Thiocapsa bogorovii: one gene and its partner. The protein of the gene in region 2 interacts with the protein of the main gene of each other region in a pairwise test. Links are inferred from orthologs where the notes say so. Each region holds a gene or a part of one and is shown on either strand. Other genes may lie near its edges.

Evidence for each region.
Region 1: the proteins of ligA (region 2) and leuS interact in binary tests that used the Escherichia coli proteins (3 or more experiments, as listed by UniProt). The link is inferred for Thiocapsa bogorovii from one-to-one orthologs.

The regions. Positions count from the first base shown.
Region 1 is NZ_CP089309.1:3,304,584-3,310,491, reverse strand. Bases 1,692-4,855 are described here. They hold leuS (leucine--tRNA ligase), read right to left. Parts: upstream 4,553-4,855; coding sequence 1,892-4,552; downstream 1,692-1,891. Other genes in these bases: LT988_RS14880 (zinc ribbon-containing protein), read left to right, coding at 4,809-4,855; LT988_RS14890 (LPS-assembly lipoprotein LptE), read right to left, coding at 1,692-1,886. Outside these bases: holA (DNA polymerase III subunit delta), read right to left, coding at 202-1,236; more of LT988_RS14890, read right to left, coding at 1,272-1,691; more of LT988_RS14880, read left to right, coding at 4,856-5,354; LT988_RS14875 (SCP2 sterol-binding domain-containing protein), read left to right, coding at 5,597-5,908.
Region 2 is NZ_CP089309.1:4,359,226-4,365,004, reverse strand. The notes cover bases 1,037-4,071. They hold ligA (NAD-dependent DNA ligase LigA), read right to left. Parts: upstream 3,672-4,071; coding sequence 1,401-3,671; downstream 1,037-1,400. Other genes in these bases: LT988_RS19305 (cell division protein ZipA), read right to left, coding at 3,647-4,071; LT988_RS19315 (segregation and condensation protein A), read right to left, coding at 1,037-1,264. Also shown: LT988_RS19320 (carbonic anhydrase), read right to left, coding at 175-987; more of LT988_RS19315, read right to left, coding at 992-1,036; more of LT988_RS19305, read right to left, coding at 4,072-4,402; chromosome segregation protein SMC, read right to left, coding at 4,560-5,779. UniProt on the Escherichia coli protein: DNA ligase that catalyzes the formation of phosphodiester linkages between 5'-phosphoryl and 3'-hydroxyl groups in double-stranded DNA using NAD as a coenzyme and as the energy source for the reaction.

The sequences.
Region 1 (5,908 bases), 1.1 Mb from region 2 along the record:
ATCAGCCCCCGCAGACTTGACGCCCGTTGGAGCCGGCGCGGTTTCGGTATTAAGAAATCAATCATCTTAAATCTGCCTTGCCGCACCAGTCGTTCGGATCAGTGTAAGACGGCGCCCGGGGTCTGTATAGCCGAAAAGGGACCGGATATCAGATGGAAGCGGTCGCTGCGTGGAAACCGAGAAGACCAGGACGACCGCGTCTCAGCGCTGCGGGATCGGCCGACCGGCTCGAAAACCGCCGGCGGCCAAGGCATCGGCGACCACCGCCAGACGGTGCCAAGGGTCGCCGACAGCGAGCCCCTTGATCGACTGATCGACCAGCGAACACTGATGCAGCAACGCACGCAGCAGGGTCGGCGACAGACGCGACAAGGCGCGCTCCATTGCCGCAAAACGCTGCGGCGGCATGCGCGCATCCCCCGCACCCGGCGCACGCGCGCCGCCCGCACGTACGACGGCCGCTTCGGCCAGGGTCCGAAGCTCCCGCGCCAAGACCCAGAGCACCAGAACATCCGCGGTTCCTTCCGCGCGCAGGACCGAGAGCACCCGCTGGGTCCGCGCGCGGTCTCCCGACAAGGCCGCATCGGTCAGCGAAAAGAGGTCGAAACGGGCACTGTCGGCGAGGTTCCCGAGCAGATCGGCGAGATCGAGCGGTCCCGGATCCCGCAGCAGACGCTGCTTTTCGATCTCCTGCACCGCCGCCAACAGGTTGCCTTCGGCACGCTCGGCCAGCAGCTCGGCCACGCCCGGCCCCGGCTGGAGCCCGACCGCCTGTAGGCGCTGTCCGAGCCACTGGACCAGCTCGCGTCCTTTCAGGGGCCAGACCTGAACCAGCGCGCCGACCGACTCGACCCGCTTCGCCCACTGGCTCTGCAGCTCCTTGCGATCGAGCTCGGGCGCGATGATCAGCAGCAGGTTGTCCGGGCAGGGCCGATCGCAATAGGCGCGAACCGCGGCACCCCCGTCCTTGCCGAGCTTCGCCGTACCGATGCGCAGCTCGATGAGTTTGCGCGAGGAGAAGAGCGACATGGCGTCCGCGGAGGCAGCCAAGGCATGCCAGTCGAACGAGGCGTCCTGATCCAGGACCTCGCGCTCGGCGAACCCCTGACGGCGAGCCGCCTCGCGGATCAGACGCGCCGCCTCGCCGAGCTGATAGGGCTCGTCCCCGCAGACCAGGTACAGCGGGGCCAGACCGCGGGACAAGGCGTCTTGGAGTTGGTTGAAGCGCAGTCGCATCGGTTCGTCGCTCGGGGTTCGGCGTGAGGGGCCGCTCAGAGCAGCGTCACTCGCAGACGCATCAGGATCCGATCCGCGGCGTCGCGCGCGAAATCCTCGTAGATCAGCGCCTCCTCGAGCTGTTTGCCGAGCACCTCCACGTCCGGATTGTCGAAGTTGCGGACCAGATCGAGCGACTGGGCCGGCACCTTCTGCACGCCGTCTGGCGTGACGGCATCGTAGCTCAGCAGATAATGAAGCTCGTATGCCAAGACCCGACCGCCCGTGTCGACAGCAACCACCTGCGAGCGCCGACCCTCGGAGAGGATGCGCAGAATCAGCCGCGCCTCGCCCGCCGTTGCAGCCAGCGCCACGTCGCTGCCCGCGAGCTGGTCGACGAGGGCTTCGCGCACGGGCGAATTGCCGGCGGCCTGGATGTAGACCGGATTCAGCTCGGCCGGGATCTCGACGACACCGCGCAAACGAAAACCGCAGCCGAGCTGAGCGAGACAGATCAGACCCAGGATCAGAAGAAAGGCCGTCCGCGCCCACGGCCTGAGCCAGGGGAGCGATGCAGGCGCCGGGTCCCCGACAGCCGGGGCATGGATGGAAGTGCCGGCCTGATACTCGCGCCCGGGGTCGGGGCAAAGATCACGGGGATCGAGGGGCATCCGCATCAGTTGGCGACGATGTTGACGAGCTTGTTGGGAACCACGATGACCTTGCGCACGGTGGACTCGCCGATGAAGCGATGCGCGTTCTCGCTCGACAGCGCGGCGGCCTCGATGGTCGCACGATCGGCGTCCGCAGGAACCTTCACGCTGTCGCGCAGCTTCCCGTTGACCTGAACCACATACTCGATCGTGGACTGCACCAGGGCCGCGGCGTCGACCTCGGGCCAAGTCGAGCCCAGGATGTCTTCGCCGAACCCCAGCTCGCGCCACAGATGATGGGTGATGTGGGGCGCGATCGGTGCGAGAAGACGCAGCACGATCGCCAGACCCTCGCGCAAAACGGTGCCGCGTGCCGGTGATTCCGGGTCGAGCTTGTAGAGCACGTTGACCAGGGTCATACAGCCGGAGACGACGGTATTGAACTGCTGACGCTCGTAGTCGAAGCGCGCCTTTTTGAGCACGCCGTGGATCTCGCGCCTGACCTCGCCGGTCGCCTCGTCGAGATCGATCCCGGCCGGATCGCCTGCGCCGCGGATGGTCTCCGCTTCGGTCGTCGCCAGCCACCACAGGCGCTTGAGGAAACGGAAGGCGCCCTCGACACCCTCGTCGTTCCATTCGAGCGACTGCTCGGGCGGCGAGGTAAACATGGTGTAGAGCCGGACGGTATCCGCACCGTAGCGCTCGGTCAGGACCTGCGGGTCGACGCCGTTGTTCTTGGATTTCGACATCTTCTCGATGCCGCCGAAGGTCACCGGCAGCCCGTCGGCCGCGAGCCAGGCACGCACCAGCCGGCCCTTCTCGTCGCGCTCGGTCTCGACCTCGGCCGGGTTGATCCATTGCTTGCGCCCGTCGGCGTCCTCGCGATACCAGGTCTCGGCGACCACCATCCCTTGCGTCAAGAGCCTGGCGAAGGGCTCGTCGCAGTCGATGAGACCCTCGTCGCGCATCAGCTTGTGGAAGAAGCGCGCGTAGAGCAGATGTAGGATGGCGTGTTCGATCCCGCCGACATACTGATCGACCGGGAGCCAATAGCGCGCACGCTCGTCGAGCATGGCCGTCTCGCAATCCGACGAGCAGTAGCGGGCGTAGTACCAGCTCGATTCGACGAAGGTATCGAAGGTGTCGGTCTCGCGGGTCTCGCCGCCGGGAAGGTCCGAGAAGGCCGGCATCTTCTTGAGCGGCGAGCCCGAACCGTCAACGACGACGTTCTCGGGCAGGCGCACCGGCAGGTCGGTCTCGGGGCGCAGACTGCCGTCGGGACGGTTCACCACCGGGATGGGGCAGCCCCAGTAGCGTTGGCGCGAAACACCCCAGTCGCGCAGCCTGAAGTTCACGCGCTTGCGGCCCCTGTCGTGCTCCGTCAGCCAGGCCGCGATGGACTCGAACGCCTCGGTACTGGTCAAGGTCGAGAAAGGGCCGGAGTTGATGAGAACGCCTTTTTGCTCGAAACGCGCGTCCCAGTGCGACCAGTCCAGAGGGACTCGGGACGCGTCTCCGAGCACCGCAACGACCGGGCGGCTTTCCGCGGGTGTGCCGTCAGCAGACGTGACCTCCAGCGCGAGATCTTTCCAATCCTCGGGGACGATCACCGGACGGATCGGGATGCCGTATTTGTGCGCGAAATGGAAGTCGCGCTCATCATGCGCCGGGACCGCCATCACCGCACCCGTTCCGTAACCCATCAACACGAAATTCGCGGCGAAGATCGGCACCGCCTCCCCGGTGACCGGATGCAGTGCGTTCAGGCCGAGCGGATGGCCCTTCTTCTCCATCGTCTCGATCTCGGCCTCGGAGGTCCCGCCCTTGCGGCACTCCTCGATGAAGGCCGCGAGCGCCGGCCGATCCTCGGCTGCACGTCGCGCGAGCGGATGCTCGGCGGCGACGGCGACATAGGTCACGCCCATGAGCGTATCCGGACGGGTCGTGTAGATCTCCAGCGTCTCGTCCGAGCCCTCGATGCCGAAGCGCATCTCGACACCCTCGGAGCGCCCGATCCAATTGCGCTGCATGGTGCGGACCTGCTCCGGCCAGCCGTCCAGGCCGTCGAGTGCATCCAGCAGCTCCTGCGCGTAGTCGGTGATCCGCACGAACCACTGCTGGATCTCGCGCTTCTCTACCGGCGCGCCCGAGCGCCATCCCTTGCCGTCGATAACCTGCTCGTTGGCGAGCACCGTCTGGTCGATCGGATCCCAGTTGACCGTCGCCTGCGAGCGATAGACCAGCCCCTTCTCCATGAGACGCGTGAAAAGCCACTGCTCCCAGCGGTAATAATCCGGATTGCAGGTCGCAAGCTCCCGATCCCAGTCGTACCCGAAACCGAGTTGCTTGAGCTGGGTACGCATGTAGTCGATGTTCGACTTGGTCCATTCCGAGGGCGGGATGCCCTTCTGGATGGCCGCGTTCTCGGCCGGGAGACCGAAGGCGTCCCACCCCATCGGCTGGAGCACGTTCTTTCCGAGCATGCGCTGATGGCGTGCGATCACGTCGCCGATGGTGTAATTGCGCACATGCCCCATGTGCAGCCGCCCCGAGGGATAGGGGAACATCGAGAGGCAGTAGAATTTCTCGCGCGAGCGGTCCTCGACGGTCTTGAAGGACTGGTTGTCTTCCCAATAGCGCTGGGCCGCGGCCTCGACGGCCTGCGGGTCGTAATCGGTCTGCATGGGTGTTCGGTCTTCCGGCAAGGGGGTGACGGCGATGGGCGTTAGGATACCGCAGCGGACGGATCCGCGGCGACTTGGACACAAACGGGGCACATCGGGCATAACGAGCAGCGATCGGTCGGTGCAAGCGGTCCTTGCGAAATCGCGGCCATACTGCACACTTTAGACATCGGCGTCTCGACGCCTTTGCGTGAAACGCGTGAGGTGCTGTCGCAGCGGCAAGCGCTGCCCCGCGCCCTACCCACCGGAGAGGATGATGAACAAAGACGACAAAGGCTCGACGACGGACAAACTGGTGGATGCCTACGAGCGGATGCTCAAGGAAACCCACGAGACGATCGAAAAGACCCGGGAAGAATCGGCACCCAAGTTCCGCGAGATACTGGAGAAGGCGCGCGACAACATGGTCGAGCTTGGCGAGTTGACCCGGGAAGAGGCCGATAAGGTCTCCGACTACATCAAACGCGACATCGAGGACGCGGCCAACTATATCGCCGAGACCGGCCAAGACATCCGCGATTGGTGGCGCTTCGACCTAGAGCTGATCGAGCAGCGCATGATGGACGCCTTTTCCAAGGTTGCGGACCAGACCAGCCTGCAACTGGCCCAATGGGCCGAGGTTGCACGCCAGATGAGCCTCTATCAGGCCGGCGAGGTCACCGGCCCCGGCACCCTGGTCTGCGACCGCTGCGGGGCCGAGACCCATTTCGTCAAGGCCGGACGCATCCCGCCTTGTGCAGACTGCGGCGGCCTGAGCTTCCGCCGCCGCGGCGACGAGCCTCGCGACAAGGGTAAGGGTTGAGGATCGTCAGCACTCGTGACATCCGCTCCGCGGTGTCACGCATGCCCCGTGGCGCTCCGCGCCACGTGCCGCGCCATCGCCGACATGACGAACGAGACCCCGCCCCGCGAGCGACCTGATCAGCTCGTCGCCCCGCAGTTGCATCACAGACCCCGCGCCGACTAGCATCGAGATGCTTGTACGACAACACCAAGAACGGGCACTTTCCGCGCCCGCACGAAACACCAGACGAGGACACCATCATGATTCGCCGCATCGCACTCACTCTCCCGGCACTCGCCCTAACCTTCTCAGCCGGCGCACAGGCCGCAACCTTCATGGACGCCGATTGGGCGGCCTCCGCCTGTCAAGCCTGGAACGGGGCCGGCGCGCTCACCGCCGGTCTGGCGGGCGATAACTGGGCGGCAAACAACGCCGGTCGTGGATACAAGGTCATCCAGCTCTACCGCACTAAGTGCGGCGAGGGCAGCCGTGTCGAGCTGCAGATCAGTGACAAGGACGGCAAGGCCATGTGCACCTACGGCGGCGCGGTGAAGACCACGACGCTCGACCCG
Region 2 (5,779 bases):
CGTGGTATGTGACGTATTCGGATGGGATCGGCCCCGGCAGACTCGACGATTGTTGGATCTGGCGCGGTTTAAAGTGTTGAAGAATAAAACCTTAAACCGCGCCCGCTCCAACGGCCGTGAAGTTCGCCGAGGCCGATCCCATCCAAAAACAACGTAGACCGCAAGGGGCGCGGTTTAATAGCGGAACAGCGAGAAGACCGGACGGCCGTTGAGGGGTTGGACCGGTCGGGCGTTCGCGCCGGTGGCCCGCGCGATGCGCTGGATCTGGTCGGCACTCACCTCGAGCGGCTCGCGAAAGACGAACCAGAGCACCGGCTCGGTGCATGGGGGCGTGACGAGCGAACCCGTGTAACGGTAGTAGCTTCGATCGACCGGCAGCAGGAAGAGCGGATTGATGCCGACCTGACGTTGCCGCACCCGTTCCCCGGGCTGCATCGGAAAATGCTCCAGGATACGGTCGAGAATCCGATTCTCGCGATCGCCGGCCCGCAGCGGCACGGCAACGACGGCATAGCCGCCCTGCCCGTCGCGGTGCACCATGTGGATCTCGGCCTCTGCAGTAACCCCCTGGAAAGCGTGCAGACCGGGGACATGGAAGTTGAATTCGACCAGGTCATAGGCCTGCCCCCTGACCACAAGTGCACTGCCGGGAGGCGAGATCAAACGCACTCCGTGGCCGGTGTTTTCCGCTTCGAGGAGCTGCGATCGGTAGCGAAAGAGCAAGGGCGTGTAGGTGACGCGCTGGGTCTCGACGATATCGATCGGCGATTGCAGCTCGCCCCGCGAACAAAGCTCGTATGCGCCGCCGAGATCGCCCCATTGGTCCGGGCCAGCCACCCCCGAGTACGACCACTCGGGCACCCGCGTTGTCACCGGATCGCGCGCAGCGGCATCACGGCACAGACCGGCCGCGACCAGACAGAGCGTCAAACGCACGACACGGTGCCGTCGGGCGGCATCGGGGTTGGCCAGGCACGGAAAGGTCATCGGATCACTCCTTGCGTTTTTTGATGCCGGCAATGGGTACGACCCGGGCATCCGGCGGCTCGTCGACATAGTAGGGGCGCTCCCCGCCGCGACCCTGAGCGTCCGCCAGCTCTTTCTCGCGTGCGGCGATCAGGCCCAAGCATTGACGCACGTCCTCGATGGTCGGATCGGACAAGGGGTGACGCATCCCGGGCGGCGGGGTCACGTCTCGAATGATCGCAGACAGGGTCTTGCGCATCGCGATCAGGATTTGTTGCTCTTTGCTCAATTCATGCATGGCGAGGTCCGTAAGGTCTGGAGAGACGGCGCGATCACGGAAAGCGGACAACCGCGGTCGATGCGGTTCCGACGTCCGTTTGTTGTTTGATTCAGCAACATTGGGGCGATGCCGGAAGAATCCGGCGCCGCGCAGATCAGGGGCGATCGAGCAAGGCATTCAGCATCGCCTCGTCGAGGATCGCAACACCGAGTGATTGCGCCTTCTCGAGCTTCGAGCCCGCCGCCTCTCCCGCAATCAAATAATCCGTCTTCTTCGAGACGTTGTTCGTGACTTTCGCACCGGCGTCCTTCAACCGGGCTGCGATCTCGTCGCGCGACCGGCTGAGTGTACCGGTGATCACCATCGTCTTGCCCGCGAGGGGCAGCGCGTCCGTGTCCTGCGCAGGTGCCGGCGCGTCCGGCCATTGGATCCCCGCCGCGAGCAGGCGATCGATCGCCTCGCGATTGTGCGCTTGAGCGAAGAAGCCCGCAATCTCCGCCGCCACCACAGGACCGATCCCTTCGACCAGCCGAGCGCTGTTGAAATAGAGATCTTCGAGCTCGGCGGCGCGAAGCGCCGGCAGATCATCGAAGTGTCCGGCCAACGCCTGCGCGCGCGCAGGCGTCAAACCGGGGAGCTTCAGTCCCGCGAGCCAGTCCGCAAGATCGCCCTGCGCCTCGACCTCCGGATGCTCGACCAGGAAGCGATGCAATGCGGTCGCCGTCTCCTGCCCGACCCCTTTGACCCCTCGGTCACGCACGAAATCCGACTCGCGTGCCCGCTCCAGCTCCGCGATTCCGCTGAACCGGGCGGCCAAGGCCTGCGCGGTCGTCTCGCCGACGTCCGGAATCCCGAGTGCAAAGATGAAGCGCGCGAAACTCGTGGACTTGCTGCACTCGAGGGCCTCGATCAGGTTGGCCGCGGATCGCTCGCCCATCCGGTCCAGACCGGCGAGCTGCTCCGCGGTCAGCCGATACAGATCGGCCGGCTCGCGCACCAAACCCGAATCGACAAGCTGCTCGACGAGCTTCTCGCCGAGGCCATCGATATCCATGGCACGACGCGAGGCGAAATGCCGGATCGCCTGCTTGCGCTGGGCCGGACAATAGAGGCCACCGGTACAGCGCGCCACCACCTCGCCCGGGGGTCGGAGCACGTCGGAACCGCACACCGGACAGTGGGCAGGCATCTCGACCGGCACCGCGTCGGGCGGTCGGCGTTCGACCAAGACGCTCACGACCTCGGGGATCACGTCGCCGGCACGTCGGATGACGACGGTATCGCGGACTCGAACGTCCTTACGGGTCACCTCGTCCATGTTGTGCAACGTGGCGTTGGCCACCGTGACGCCGCCCACCTGCACGGGCCGCAACCGGGCGACCGGGGTCACTGCGCCCGTGCGTCCGACCTGAAATTCGACCGACTCGACGACCGTCAGGGCCTCCTGCGCGGGGAACTTGCGCGCGATGGCCCACTTCGGATGACGGGCGGTCGCGCCCAGCCGCGCCTGATCGGCGATCCGGTCGACCTTGAAGACCACGCCGTCGATCTCGTAGGGCAGCGCATCGCGGCGTCGCCCCAACCCCTCGAAATAGGCCCGACAGCCGTCGGGCCCCTCGACCTGTCGCAGCTCCGTGGAAATGGGGATCCCCCAACCGGCTAGGCGCTGCAGCATCGCGTATTGACTCGCCTCGGAAGCGGTCGAGGTCTCGCCCCAACCGTAACAGCAGAAACTCAGAGGCCGAGTGGCGGTCACTCGGGGGTCGAGCTGGCGCAGACTCCCGGCCGCGGCATTGCGCGGATTGGCGAAGACCCGCTCGCCGCGCTGCGCTGCGGCCTTGTTGAGCCGCTCGAACCCCTCGCGTGACATATAGACCTCCCCGCGCACCTCGAGCACGGCGGGGCACGCCTCGCCGAGGAGACGCAGCGGGACACTCTTCACGGTCCGCACGTTCGCGGTGACATCCTCGCCGGTGGAGCCGTCGCCACGGGTCGCTGCCTGAACGAGCAGTCCCTCTTCGTAGCGGATGCTCATCGCCAGCCCGTCGAGCTTGGGCTCGGCGGTGTAGAGGACGGGCTCCGTTCCCGGCAGGGCCGCAACGACCCGGCGGTCGAACTCGGCCAGCTCATCGTCGCTCATGGCGTTGGCAAGCGAGATCATCGGCAAACGATGCCGCACCTGAGCGAAGGCGGAGAGCGGTGCAGCGCCGACGCGTTGTGTCGGCGAATCCGGTGTCCTCAGCTCCGGATAGCGGGTCTCCAGGGCTTGAAGCTCGGCGAACAGACGATCGTACTCGGCGTCCGGGATCTCCGGATCGTCGAGGACATAGTAGCGGTCATTATGGCGAGCGATCTCCGTGCGCAGCCAGGCGGCACGCTCGCGGTCGGCATCCGAGCCGGTCAACGCTCCGACGTTCTCGACCATCGGCGCTCGTTCTCGAGCACGGCCCGGCGCAGATCTTCTTCCTTAGCGACCGTCAGCGGGCGACGCGTCTCGTCGAGGACGTCGCCATCGAGCTCGCTGGCGAGCTTTCGCGCCGTGGCGATCATCTCTTCGAGGACCGTGATGTCCTCCGGACGCCCGTCGAGCTGGGCGAACAGCATCAAACCGGGCGTCGAGAACTCGTCCATAGCGTCGAACGGAAAGATCCCCGGCTTCACCATGTTGGCCATGCTGAAATAGATGCGGGTATCGTCGTCGAACTCGTCGAGACAGTGAAAGATATCCATCCGGCCGGGACGAAGACCGCAAGCCTCCGCGGCGTCCATCAATTCAGGTCCGAAGAAGGGCTCGCGGCGCGCGCCGACACTGAGCTGGATCAATAGGGGCTCGATCTCGCCGGCAACCTCGGACTCGAGATCGTCCTCAGAGTCGGACTCCGACGCCCACGCCGACGAGCTCCCGGACTCCCGCGCGGCACGAGGCGATTCCGCCACGGCGGAGTCGTCTCTGCGCACGGGCGAGGACGCGCGACCGAGGCCGAGATCAGGCTCGCGCTTGCCGGACGACAGACCGTAAGGCGCATCGGCCTCCTCGTAGTCGTCGTCCTCGTCCGTGTCGTCGTCGGCCCGGCGGCTGCGCTCCCACAGGAAGAGGGCGAGGATGAGCAAGGCACCCACGGCAATCAGTATGAGACGGATGGTATTGGCGTCCATTCAAGCGTTCGTGTCGGTCTGACGTTCAGGACTGGGTGGAGTATATCAACGCGCGAGCGACCTGTATCCCCGATCGGGCGGGTGAATACCGAGCGCGCGTGACTTTTCCCCGAATCAGGGTGCGTCCCGCACGGGTCGGACGATAAACGCCGAGCACTCAGGATACCGCCGCAAGTCGCACCGCCTCGTCGACGTCCACCGAGACGAGCCGCGAGACACCGGGCTCGTGCATGGTCACTCCGAGCAGATGATCGGCAATCTCCATCGTGACCTTGTTGTGGCTGATGAAGACGAACTGGACCCGATCGGACATGGAGCGCACCAGCTCGCAGAAGCGCCCGACGTTGGCGTCGTCGAGCGGCGCGTCGACCTCGTCGAGCATACAGAAGGGCGCCGGATTGAGCTCGAAGATGGCGAAAACCAAGGCCACCGCCGTCAGCGCCTTCTCCCCGCCCGAGAGCAGATGGATGCTCGAATTGCGTTTGCCCGGGGGGCGTGCCATGACGCTGACGCCGGTCTCGAGCAGATCCTCGTCGGTGAGATCCAAGCTCGCGTGACCGCCGCCGAAGAGCCGCGGAAACAGGAGCTGAAACCCCTGATTGACCTGATCGTAGGTCTCGCGGAAACGGCTGCGTGTCTCGCGATCGATCTTGCGGATCGCCTGTTCCAGCGTCTCGAGCGAGCGGCTGATATCCTCGTGCTGTGCGTCCAGATAGACTTTGCGCTCCGCCTGCTGACGGAATTCGTCCACCGCCGCGAGGTTCACCGGCCCAAGCCGCTGGAGACGCGCCGCGGTCTTGGAAAGCGCCTCCTGCCACTGAGATTCGTTCGCCGCGGGATCCATCTCGGCGAGCACCTCGGCCGGTGTGGGCTCGGCACCGTCCACCTCGGCGATCTGCTCGGCGAGGGTCTGGCGACGGACCAAGCGCTCCTGGTGCTCCAAACGCTGCCGATCGAGCTCGCCGCGACCGACGCGGCCCTCCTGCTCCGAGCGCTGACGCGCCTGCTCGAGCTCGCGCACCTCGGCATCCAAGGCCTCGAGTCGGTTGCGTGCCTCGGCCAACGCCTCCTCGACCTCCACCCGGAGCACCAGCTGCTCGTCGAGCCGCACCCGCTGCTCGGCCAATGGCTCGACACTCTCCTCGAGCGCATCCAACAGCTCGGCGCGGCGCTCGTGGAGCACCGCGCGGCGCTCCTGTAGGCGCGCCAGGCTCTGCTGCGTGGCCGCGCGGGCGGCGCGGTTCGATTCGACGCTGACCCGCAGCCCCTGCGTTCGCTCCCGGCAGCGACGCTCCTCCTCCCGCACCGCGGCAAGCCCGGCACGCAGCGTCTCGCGCTCGACCTGCATTGCGTCGCGTCGCTCCGCCAAGCTCTCCA